2 regions of the Amnibacterium sp. genome follow, and region 2 is predicted to be linked to the other one. Evidence: predicted binding sites of a transcription regulator. Region 2 holds the regulator's gene; the other holds the start of a gene.
The links. Region 2 encodes LexA, which represses DNA repair genes until DNA is damaged. Its sites were predicted from a motif close to TCGAACANNTGTTCGA; they were not measured.
Positions count from the first base shown of each region.

Region 1 (4,795 bases), on a different contig from region 2:
ACTGACATAATGTGCATTATCGGCGCACCGGAACTGGGCCCGACGGGCACGCTCATATTGTCTCTTATGTCAGGCCGAAGCGGCTGCGCTCACTCGGACGTGTGGAATCCGCCGCTCGAGTAGAGCCGCTGGCCGGTGATCCAGCCGCCCGCATCGGACAGCAGGAACCGGACGAGGTCGGTCGTGTCCTGCGGGGTCCCGAGCCGGCCGGTCGGCGTTCGCGCGGTCAGCTCGGCACGGACCTCGTCGTCCATCCAGCCCGTGTCGATCGGCCCGGGATTGACCACATTGGCCCGGAGCCCGCGGCCACCGAGTTCCACCGCCGCGGCCAGCACCGTCCTGTCGAGCGCGCCCTTGCTCGCGCCGTACGGGAGGTTGTGCGCCGCGTGGTCGCTCGTCAACGCGATGACCCGGGCTCGGACCTGCGTCGTCGGCGTCTCCGGCAGCCGCTCCGCGATGCCCTTGACGAGCAGCCAGGCCGCGCGCGCGTTCACCGCGAAGTGCCGATCCCAGTTCTCGACGGTCGTGGTCAGGATCGAGCTCTCGATGTCGATGCTGTGCGAGAGGACGAGCGCGGCGGGCTCCCCCAGCGCGTCGGCGGCCTCGAGGATCGCCACCACGGCTGCGGGGTCGGCGAGGTCGGCCTCGATCGCCCGGACCGCCGCTCCCCTACTCGTCGCCGCGGCGGCGATCGCCTCGATCTCGTCGGCGCCGCCGCCGATGCCCAACTGGGCGTCGTAGGCCGGCAGGACCGGGAGGACGAGGTTCCAGCCGTCGTCGGCCAAGCCGAGGGCGATCGAGGCGGCGATCCCCCGGCGTCGGCCGACTCCGGTGAGGATCACGGTGCGCGTGTTCGTCATGTGCTCATCGTGCTGGATCGGACCAGAAGGGGCAGACATCCGGTGGATCGCCGAGAGGCGGATCGTCCGGTTCGACGAGCTCCGGAGGAGCGGGATCGGCGGGCTCCGGAGCCGGATCGGTGAACCGGCCGCCCCACGGGTCCTCACAGTCGATCGACCCGTTCCGCTGGAGCTCCTCCTGCCAGAGCCCCGCCGACTTCGCGAGATGGTGCGGGCGGCTCGGGCTCACGAGGTTGTGCACCGCGGTGACGCCCGCGTCCTGCCACTCCTGGACGTGATCCAGATCGCACAGCTGTGCCGGGCGGTTGCACCCGGGGAACCGGCAGAGCTCGTCGCGCGTGACCACCCAGCGGCGCATGTCGGCCGGCGGGGTCCTCGTCGTCGCGTCCATCGCGAGCCGGACGCCCGTGAACGGGTCGGTCAGCACGCGGACGAACGACGTGGCCGACCCGGCGAGCTCCTTGGCCACCTCGACGGCGACGGGCCCGTACCCGTGCAGCTTCGCCTGCTCCGTGGTGCGTCCCAGTGCGGCGAGCGCCGGGATGGTCAGGATCGGGGCCGGAACGACCCCTTTCCGTGCGGGGACCTTCAGGTCTCGCCACGAGGGGTCGGCGGCCACCTTGATGCCCTCGACCAGCAGATCCATCATGATGTCGAAGCGCAGCTGGCCGACCGTCCTGGTCTCGCCCTCGTGCAGCTTCGCGGCGATCGCGGCCTTGGTGAGCGCCTGATCGAATCCGACGATCGGGATCGCCGGCCCGGTCGCCGTGATCGAGGCGCCGCTGTCGCGCCCGTGGTCGACGGTGACGCTCCGCATCGCCGCTGTCCGCTTCGCCCGCTCCCCCGCGGTGCCGTCCTGCAGCCGCTCGCGGATCGCATGCAGCTTCGCCTTCACCCGCGAGGCGGGCGCGGTGACGACGGCGTCGGCGGCCTTCGCGTCGAAGGCGGCGAGGTGCTCGGGGTCGAGCCCGTCCGACTCGCTCACCGCGAGGTCGACCGCGCGCCAGGTGGCCGCGCCGTCGAGATACGTGTTCCAGGTCTGCGGCAGATGGTCCCGGAGCGTCAGTGCCGTGTCGAGCAGGTGCGCCACCCGGAGCGGCGACATGCCCAGGCGGAGTCCGGTCGACTGGAGGAACGTCTGCGCCCCCAGCGAGTCCCGGCGACCGTACTGCTCGCCGAAGCGCCCGGCGAGGTCGCGCATCGACGCCTCGAAGGCGTCGAGCAGTGCGACGGTGCGGTTCGCGTCGGCCCGGCGCAGGTCGCGATCCAGCTCCTCGAGCAGGTCCTGCTGGAGCTCGGCGAACGCCTCCCACTCGTCCTTCGTGCTCGGGACGCGAAGGCCCCAGGGCGGGACCTCGACCCCGATCGCGGTGGAGGCGAGGTCGACCGCACCGATCGGGGCAGGGGCTCTCCCCCACTCGATCGAACGCGCAGCGGCTTCGATCGGCGAGAGCGCCGCATCGGATCCGCGGGAGAACATGTGTGCGATTGTAATGGTCAAATCACCCGAACACAAGTGCGAATCAGCGTTTGACCTGGGGATCCACCTCCAGCAGTACCGGCGAGCGCGCCGAAGGAAGCGATCGCCACGGCGTTGCGCACACCCGCGGTCAGCGGTGCTCGGCGATGAACGCCCGGACGCGGTCGGCGCCGGGGCGCCCAGCCATGTCCGGCTTGGAGAGTCGCGACCGCATCTCCTCCAGGGTGAACAGCCCGCGGTCGAGGCAGTCGCGCATCACGGTCTCGAGCTCGTCGGGCTCGAGCTCCGCCGCGATGTCGATGACGGTGCGGACCGGCGTGGTGCAGCGCAGGCCGCGGACGGTCGTGATGTCCGAATCGGGGATGTCGTCGTAGTGCACCACGATCGTCTGCTCCCCGACCGTGATCCGTTCGGTGGGGCAGCCGTTCGCGTCGACGCCGAGATCGGCGTGCTTCGTCTCGTTCATCGCACGGACGGTAGCGGCGACGGCGCGGCGGTGAGCGGGTTGTCCACAGGGCCCGAGTGGACCCGACCCTTCCCCCACCTCCGCGAGTTCGGCCCGGGAGTCCACCCGTCAACGCCTCGGGGTCCTGGCGACGTCCGCTGCGCCGGTGGCGAGTGCGGCTCTCGTCAGGACGGTCGCGCCGGCGACCGCCGCGGGCATGACGATCACGGCGCCGAACGGGATCAGGAACAGCACCCACGTCGCGATCCCGAAGCCGAGCGCGCGGGGACGGACCCCGCCGAGCGCGCGGCGGCGCTCCCCCAGCCGGTATCCGCGGGCATCGAACGGCGTGCCCGTCAGCTCGAGGGCGAGGAGCCACCCGCCGGCGAGCGCACCGAAGACGCCGCCGAGCACCGGCCCCGCGACCGGGACGAGTCCGAGCAGGAAGGCGACGACGCCCACGACGAGCGAGGCGAGCAGCAGCAGCGCGCCGTCGCGCGCCGCGCGGAGCACGCCGCGGATCAGCGGCTCCTTCCGATCCGGGGGCGCGTCACCGAGCCGCTCCTCGACGTCCCGGCTGATCCGCTCGTAGAACGGGTCGCCGACGGTGAGCACGACAGCGGTGCAGGTCAGCGCGCCGACGACGCCCACGAGCACCTGGAGCCCGAGGCCGACGGCGACCTCGAGCGCGGTGCGGAGCGGGACCGGCCACCCGCCCGCGAACCCCGTCGACCACGCCGTGATCGCGTCGAGCGAGGTGAGCAGCGCGACGAGCAGGGCGATCCAGAGCGCGCCGACCACGAGGGCCGGGATCGCGCCGATGAGCATCAGGCGCGGGCTGCTCGCCCACATCCGGAATCCGCGGCCGAGGTCCCCGGCTCCGCGGAGGAGCGCTCGCATCGCCCGATCCTCCTCGTCGTCAGAGCCGGGCGATCCCCCTCCGGATCAGCTCGGGCAGGTCGTCCGGCTCGAAGGACTCCCCCGAGGCCTCCAGCTCGTCGGCGGTCCACCACCGGGACGCCACGATGTCCTCGTGCTCGTCCGGCATCCAGCCGTCGTCGCTCGGCTCGAACCTCGCGGTGCGGATCGAGAACCAGGCCCAGTGGCCGACCTCGTACGGGTGCCAGACGGTGTTCACGTCGAAGTCGACGACGTGGAACGGCTCGCCGACCGTCTCGACGACGAGTCCCGTCTCCTCCCGCAGCTCCCGGACGCCGGCTGCCTGGAAGTCCTCGCCCGGGTCGACCCCGCCGCCGGGAGTGATCCAGCGCGGCGGGACCGCGTGGTCCTTCCCGTACGTGAGGAACAGCAGCACCCGGTCCTCCGGGTCGGCGACGACGAGCCGTGCGGTGGACCGCTCCTTCACGGCCGCTCGCCCGGGATGGGCGCGAAGCTCGACAGGTCGCCGACGAACCGCGTGTGGTTCTCCGGGATCGGTTCGACCGCCGCCGCGGCGATCTCCTGCGCGAACTCCTGCACGTTGTAGAGGCGCCCCGCCGCCTCCCGCCGCGAGCTGAGCGCTTCCGGGTTCGCACGGTTCAGCAGCTGCGCGGTCACGGTGCCCTCGATCATGTCGCCGGACACCACCACGAAGCCGATCTCGTGCTCCGTCAGGCCGGGGATGAGCGCACGCAGGGCGTCCTCGCCCGCACGCTTGCTCCTGGCGACCGCCTCGTACTCCGGCATGGTCGGCGTGGTGCGGATGAAGTGCGCCTGATGGCTGGTGACGAACACGACGCGCGATCCGGGATCCATCAGCGGCACGGCGGCCTCGAGCACCCGCACCTGGGCGTCCCGGTTCAGCTGCAGCGCGTAGTCCTCCGCGGCGCCCGCCTCCATGCCTCCTGAGGCGTTCAGCACGAGCAGGTCGAGGCCACCCCATTCGCGCACGATCGTGCGGAACAGCTCCTCGACCGACTCGCCGTCGGTGAGGTCGGCACGGACGGCGAACGACTCGCCGCCCGCGGCGCGCACCTTCTCGACGACCTGCTCGGCGCGACGGACCTTTCG
Region 1 is NZ_JBQCGC010000011.1:77,768-82,562, reverse strand. It holds gene ACTHLI_RS01795 (SDR family oxidoreductase) at 90-860, opposite strand; gene ACTHLI_RS01790 (DUF222 domain-containing protein) at 865-2,340, opposite strand; gene ACTHLI_RS01785 (hypothetical protein) at 2,471-2,806, opposite strand; gene ACTHLI_RS01780 (EI24 domain-containing protein) at 2,915-3,685, opposite strand; gene ACTHLI_RS01775 (NUDIX hydrolase) at 3,705-4,151, opposite strand; gene ACTHLI_RS01770 (SDR family oxidoreductase) at 4,148-4,795, opposite strand, start outside.
Region 1: a site for LexA is predicted at 2,367-2,382, ahead of ACTHLI_RS01790 (DUF222 domain-containing protein). Genes of this name have one in related genera too.

Region 2 (4,795 bases):
TCGCGCGCGTTCACGAGACCGTCGACGGCGATCCCGCGTGCCTCAGACGTCGCGGGCCCTGGTCAGCAGCAGGGCGGGGATCCACGCCGCGGCGACCCAGCAGACGAGCGCGATCAGGGCGCCCCAGAGCGGGATGGCCGTCGGGTCCGGGCCGGCGTACAGCACCCCGCCCGCGGACGAGAGGAGGTACTCGCCCGCCGTGCGCAGCCAATCCGCCCGGGTCAGCGCGGCGGCGAGGTTCACGATCGTCGGCGCGACGAAGAGGAGCGCGGCCAGGATCGTGATGCCCGCGGCCGACGCCCGGACGAGCGCGCCGAGCCCGACGGCGAACACCGCCACGACGGCGAGGTAGGAGGCCCCGCCGAGCAGCGCGCCCACGGTGTCGCCGTCGAAGGCGACGGTGACGCCCTTCGCGCCGAACAGGCCCGCGACCACCCCGAAGCTGCCGAACGTGACGACCAGCCCGAGCACGAACGACCACAGCCCGACGATCACGCCCTTGCCGACCAGCGCGGGCCACCGTGCCGGTACCGCCGTATAGGAGGAGCGGATCTGGAGGGTCGCGTACTCGCCCCCGATCGACAGCACACCGAGCACGCCGACCACGAGCGCGACGAGGCTGAGGCTGACGGAGGCGCCGACGAGCGGCAGATTCGACGGGCCGCCGCTCGGATCGGGTCGCGCGGCGACCCCGAGCAGCACGGAGACGGCCGCGGTCAGCGCGAGCGACACCGCCGTCGTCCAGAAGGTGCTGCGCACGCTGACGAGCTTCAGCCACTCCGACCGGAGCACGCCCCCGGCGGTGACCCCTCTGGTACCGGCCCGGTCGGTCGTGACGACCGCGCTCATGCCCGGCTCCCTTCGGGAACGGCGGACCCGCTCCGGTACTCGACGTCTTCGGCGGTCATCGCGAGGTAGACCTCCTCCAGCGACGACTCGACGGTCGTCAACTGGTGCAGTGGGATGCCGGCGGCGGCCGCCGCCTCGCCGACCGCGGCGGCGTCGATCCCGGCGACGTCGAACAGGTCGTGCTGCCCGTCCGAGACCGTCGCGCCGTGGGACCGGAGCACGGCGGCGAGCTCGGCGCTCCGCGGGGACGCGACACGCACGCTCGAGCCGCCGCCGGCGATGAGCTGGCCGATCGGCATGTCGGCGAGCACCCTGCCGCGGCCGAGGACGATCACGTGGTCGGCGGTCTGCGCCATCTCGCTCATGAGGTGCGAGGACAGCAGCACGGTCCGGCCCTCGGCGGCGAGCTCCCGGACGAACGTCCTGACCCACCGGACGCCGTCCGGATCGAGCCCGTTGACCGGCTCGTCGAGGATCAGCGTCGCCGGGTCGCCGAGCAGCGCCGCGGCGATGCCGAGCCGCTGCCCCATCCCGAGCGAGAACCCGCCGACGCGTTTGCGGGCCACGTCCCGCAACCCGGCGAGATCGATGACCTCGTCGACCCGTTGGTCCGGGATCCCGTGCGTGGCGGCCAGCGCTCTGAGGTGGTTGCGCGCCGTGCGCCCGCGGTGCGCAGCCTTCGCCTCGAGGAGCACCCCGACCTCGTGCAGCGGTGCCGCGTGGTCGCGGTACGGGCGTCCGTTCACGCGAACGGTCCCCGCGGTCGGCGCGTCGAGTCCGACGATCATCCGCATCGTCGTCGACTTGCCGGCGCCGTTGGGGCCGAGGAACCCGGTCACGACTCCCGGCCGGACGTCGAAATCGATCCCTGCCACCGCCGTCTTCGCGCCGTATCGCTTGACCAGCCCTCTCGCCTCGATCACGGGCGCTCCCTCCGGCGCGACCGGCGCGCGCCTCCGACCACCGTAGAGAGGCCGAGGGATCCGTGCCCAGGATCGCGACGGATCTCATCCGGAGGGATGAACCGAGACCCGGGCGCGTCGTCACACGGCGCGGAGGATCGCGACGACCTTTCCCAGCACGACGGCCTCGTCGCCGAGGATCGGCTCGAAGGCCGAGTTGCGGGGCAGCAGCCAGGTGTGGCCGTCGCGCTGCCGGAACACCTTCACCGTCGCCTCGCCGTCGAGCATCGCGGCGACGATCTCGCCGTTGTCCGCGGTCTGCTGCGATCGGACGACGACCCAGTCGCCGTCGCAGATCGCGGCGTCGATCATCGACTCGCCGACGACCTTCAGCATGAAGAGGTCGCCCTTGCCGACCAGCTGGCGAGGGAGGGGGAACACCTCGTCGACCTGCTGCTCCGCGGTGATCGGGATGCCGGCGGCGATGCGGCCGACGAGCGGCACCATCGCCGCATCGCCCACCGGCACGGCATGGGTGTCGGACTCGGCCGAGGCCGACACGGGGACCGGGATGACGACCTCGAGGGCGCGCGGACGCTTCGGGTCGCGGCGGAGGTAGCCGGAGAGCTCGAGCTGCTTGAGCTGGTGGGTGACGCTCGACAGCGACGCCAGTCCCACCGCGTCGCCGATCTCGCGCATGCTCGGCGGGTAGCCGCGTGACGCGACCGAGCGCTGGATCGCCTCGAGGATCGCGTGCTGCTTCGGCGACAGCGACGTCCGCCGTCGGGATCGCGTCCGGCCGGTGGCCTGCTCGTCCGTCATCGGTCCTCCACGCTCCCGCGTCCCCGCGTGACCCCGCATCCGGGAGTCACACCGATGGTATTCGGACCGCGTGCCGGGTGCAAACACGTGTTCGATCGGACGTCCGGCGATGTCGGACCCCCGATCGAAGATCTGCTTGCACGGATTGAGCGCTCGAAGCTATGTTCGATTCGACGGCGATTGCGGAAGGGGAACGCGATGTTCACGGTGCAGAACGACTGGATCGAGTACGAGGCGGCGGAGCCGGCGGCGGTGCAGCTGCGGCCCGTGCCTGCGCGCCGCGCCGCCGTCCGGGGAGGCGCGGCCTGCGCGCATCGGGTGCCCGTGGTGCGTGCGCCGCGCGTCGCCGGCATGCCGCAGGCCGCCGCCGCCCGGTCCGGGCGCGCCCCGGCGCCGCGTCTGCGGCTCACCCGCCGCGGTCAGGTCGTGCTGGTGGTGCTGCCCGCCCTGCTTGCGCTCTCGGGGGCGCTGCTCGCGGCGGCACCGGGGGTCGCCGAGGCGGCGCCGAGGCAGGCGCCGCGCACCGTCGTGGTCGGCAGCGGTGAGACCCTCTGGCGCATCGCCGAGCGCGTCGCGCCGCAGGCGGATCCGCGCGTCACGGTCGCGGCGATCGAGCGGGTGAACCACCTCGGCGGCGCGGGCGTCGACGCGGGAGCCGTGCTCCTCCTGCCCGCCGGGGACTGACCCGGGAGGGGTCCCCGCGCCGTCTGCGAGAATCGTGGGCGTGACCTCGCTCGCGGACCTCCCGCTGCGCGCCGACCTCGTCGGCAGGACCGCCTACGGCGCCCCGCAGCTGCACGTACCGGTGACGCTGAACGTGAACGAGAACACGCATCCGGTGCCGGAGGCGGTGCGCGTCGACATCCTCGAGCGGGTCGCGATCGCGCTCGACGACGTGAACCGATACCCGGACCGGGAGTTCACGGCACTCCGGGAGGCCCTGACGGACTACCTGGGGCACGGCCTCTCGCCGGCGCAGCTGTGGGCCGCGAACGGCTCGAACGAGGTGCTGCAGCAGGTGTTCCAGGCCTTCGGCGGACCCGGACGGACGCTGCTCACCTTCCCGCCGACGTACTCGATGTACCCGAATTACGCCGTGACCACCGGTACCGCCGTCGCACTCGGGCGGCGGGACGACGACTTCCGCCTCGAACCCGCGACTGTCGTCGCGGAGATCGAGCGCACCCGGCCCGACATCACGGTGCTCTGCGCACCGAACAACCCGACCGGCACCCCGGTCGGTCTGGACACGATCGAGGCCGCGTACGGCGCCACGAGCGGGATCCTGATCGTCGACGAGGCGTACGGCGAGTTCATGCCGAAGGACGCCCCGAGCGCGCTCACGCTGCTGCCCGGCCGCCCACGGCTCGCGGTCTCCCGCACGATGAGCAAGGCGTTCGCGTTCGCCGGCGCGCGACTCGGCTACCTCGCCGCGGATCCCGCCTTCACGGACGCGCTGCGGCTCGTGCGCCTCCCGTACCACCTGTCCGCGCTGACGCAGGCGGCGGCGCTCGGCGCGCTCGCGCACGCGCCGCTCATGCTGCAGATGGTCGACGAGATCCGGACCCAGCGGGACCGCACCGCGGCCGGGCTGGAGGCGCTCGGCTACCGCGTCTGGCCGAGCTGGACGAACTTCCTGCTGTTCGGCGGCGTCGCGGACCCCGCCGCGCTCTGGCAGGGACTGCTCGACGCGGGGGTGCTCATCCGCGACCTCGCGATCCCCGGTGCGCTCAGGGTGAGCGCCGGCACCGCGGCGGAGACCGACGTGTTCCTCGAGGCGATGGGCGCGCTCACCCCGGTGGGTGCCCGATGAGCCGCACCGCGACGAGGTCCAGGTCGACCTCCGAGTCGAGCGTCGAGCTGTCGCTCGACCTCGACGGCACGGGCGCATCGACCATCAGCACGTCGGTGCCGTTCCTCGACCACCTGCTCACCGCCTTCGCGAAGCACTCGCTGACGGACCTCACGGTGACCGCCTCCGGCGACACGGACATCGACGTGCACCACACGGCCGAGGACGTCGGCATCGTGCTGGGCGACGCGATCCGGGAGGCGCTCGGCGACAAGGTCGGCGTCGCCCGCTTCGGCGACGCGACCGTCCCGCTCGACGAAGCGCTGACGCGCGCCGTCGTCGACCTCTCCGGGCGCCCGTACCTCGTCCACGGCGGTGAGCCGGAGGGCTTCGCGCTGCACCTGATCGGCGGCCACTTCACGGGCGCGAT
Region 2 is NZ_JBQCGC010000105.1:110,974-115,768, forward strand. It holds gene ACTHLI_RS15110 (hypothetical protein) at 43-849, opposite strand; gene ACTHLI_RS15115 (ABC transporter ATP-binding protein) at 846-1,772, opposite strand; gene lexA (transcriptional repressor LexA) at 1,893-2,573, opposite strand; gene ACTHLI_RS15125 (LysM peptidoglycan-binding domain-containing protein) at 2,772-3,257, shown strand; gene ACTHLI_RS15130 (histidinol-phosphate transaminase) at 3,298-4,386, shown strand; gene hisB (imidazoleglycerol-phosphate dehydratase HisB) at 4,383-4,795, shown strand, end outside.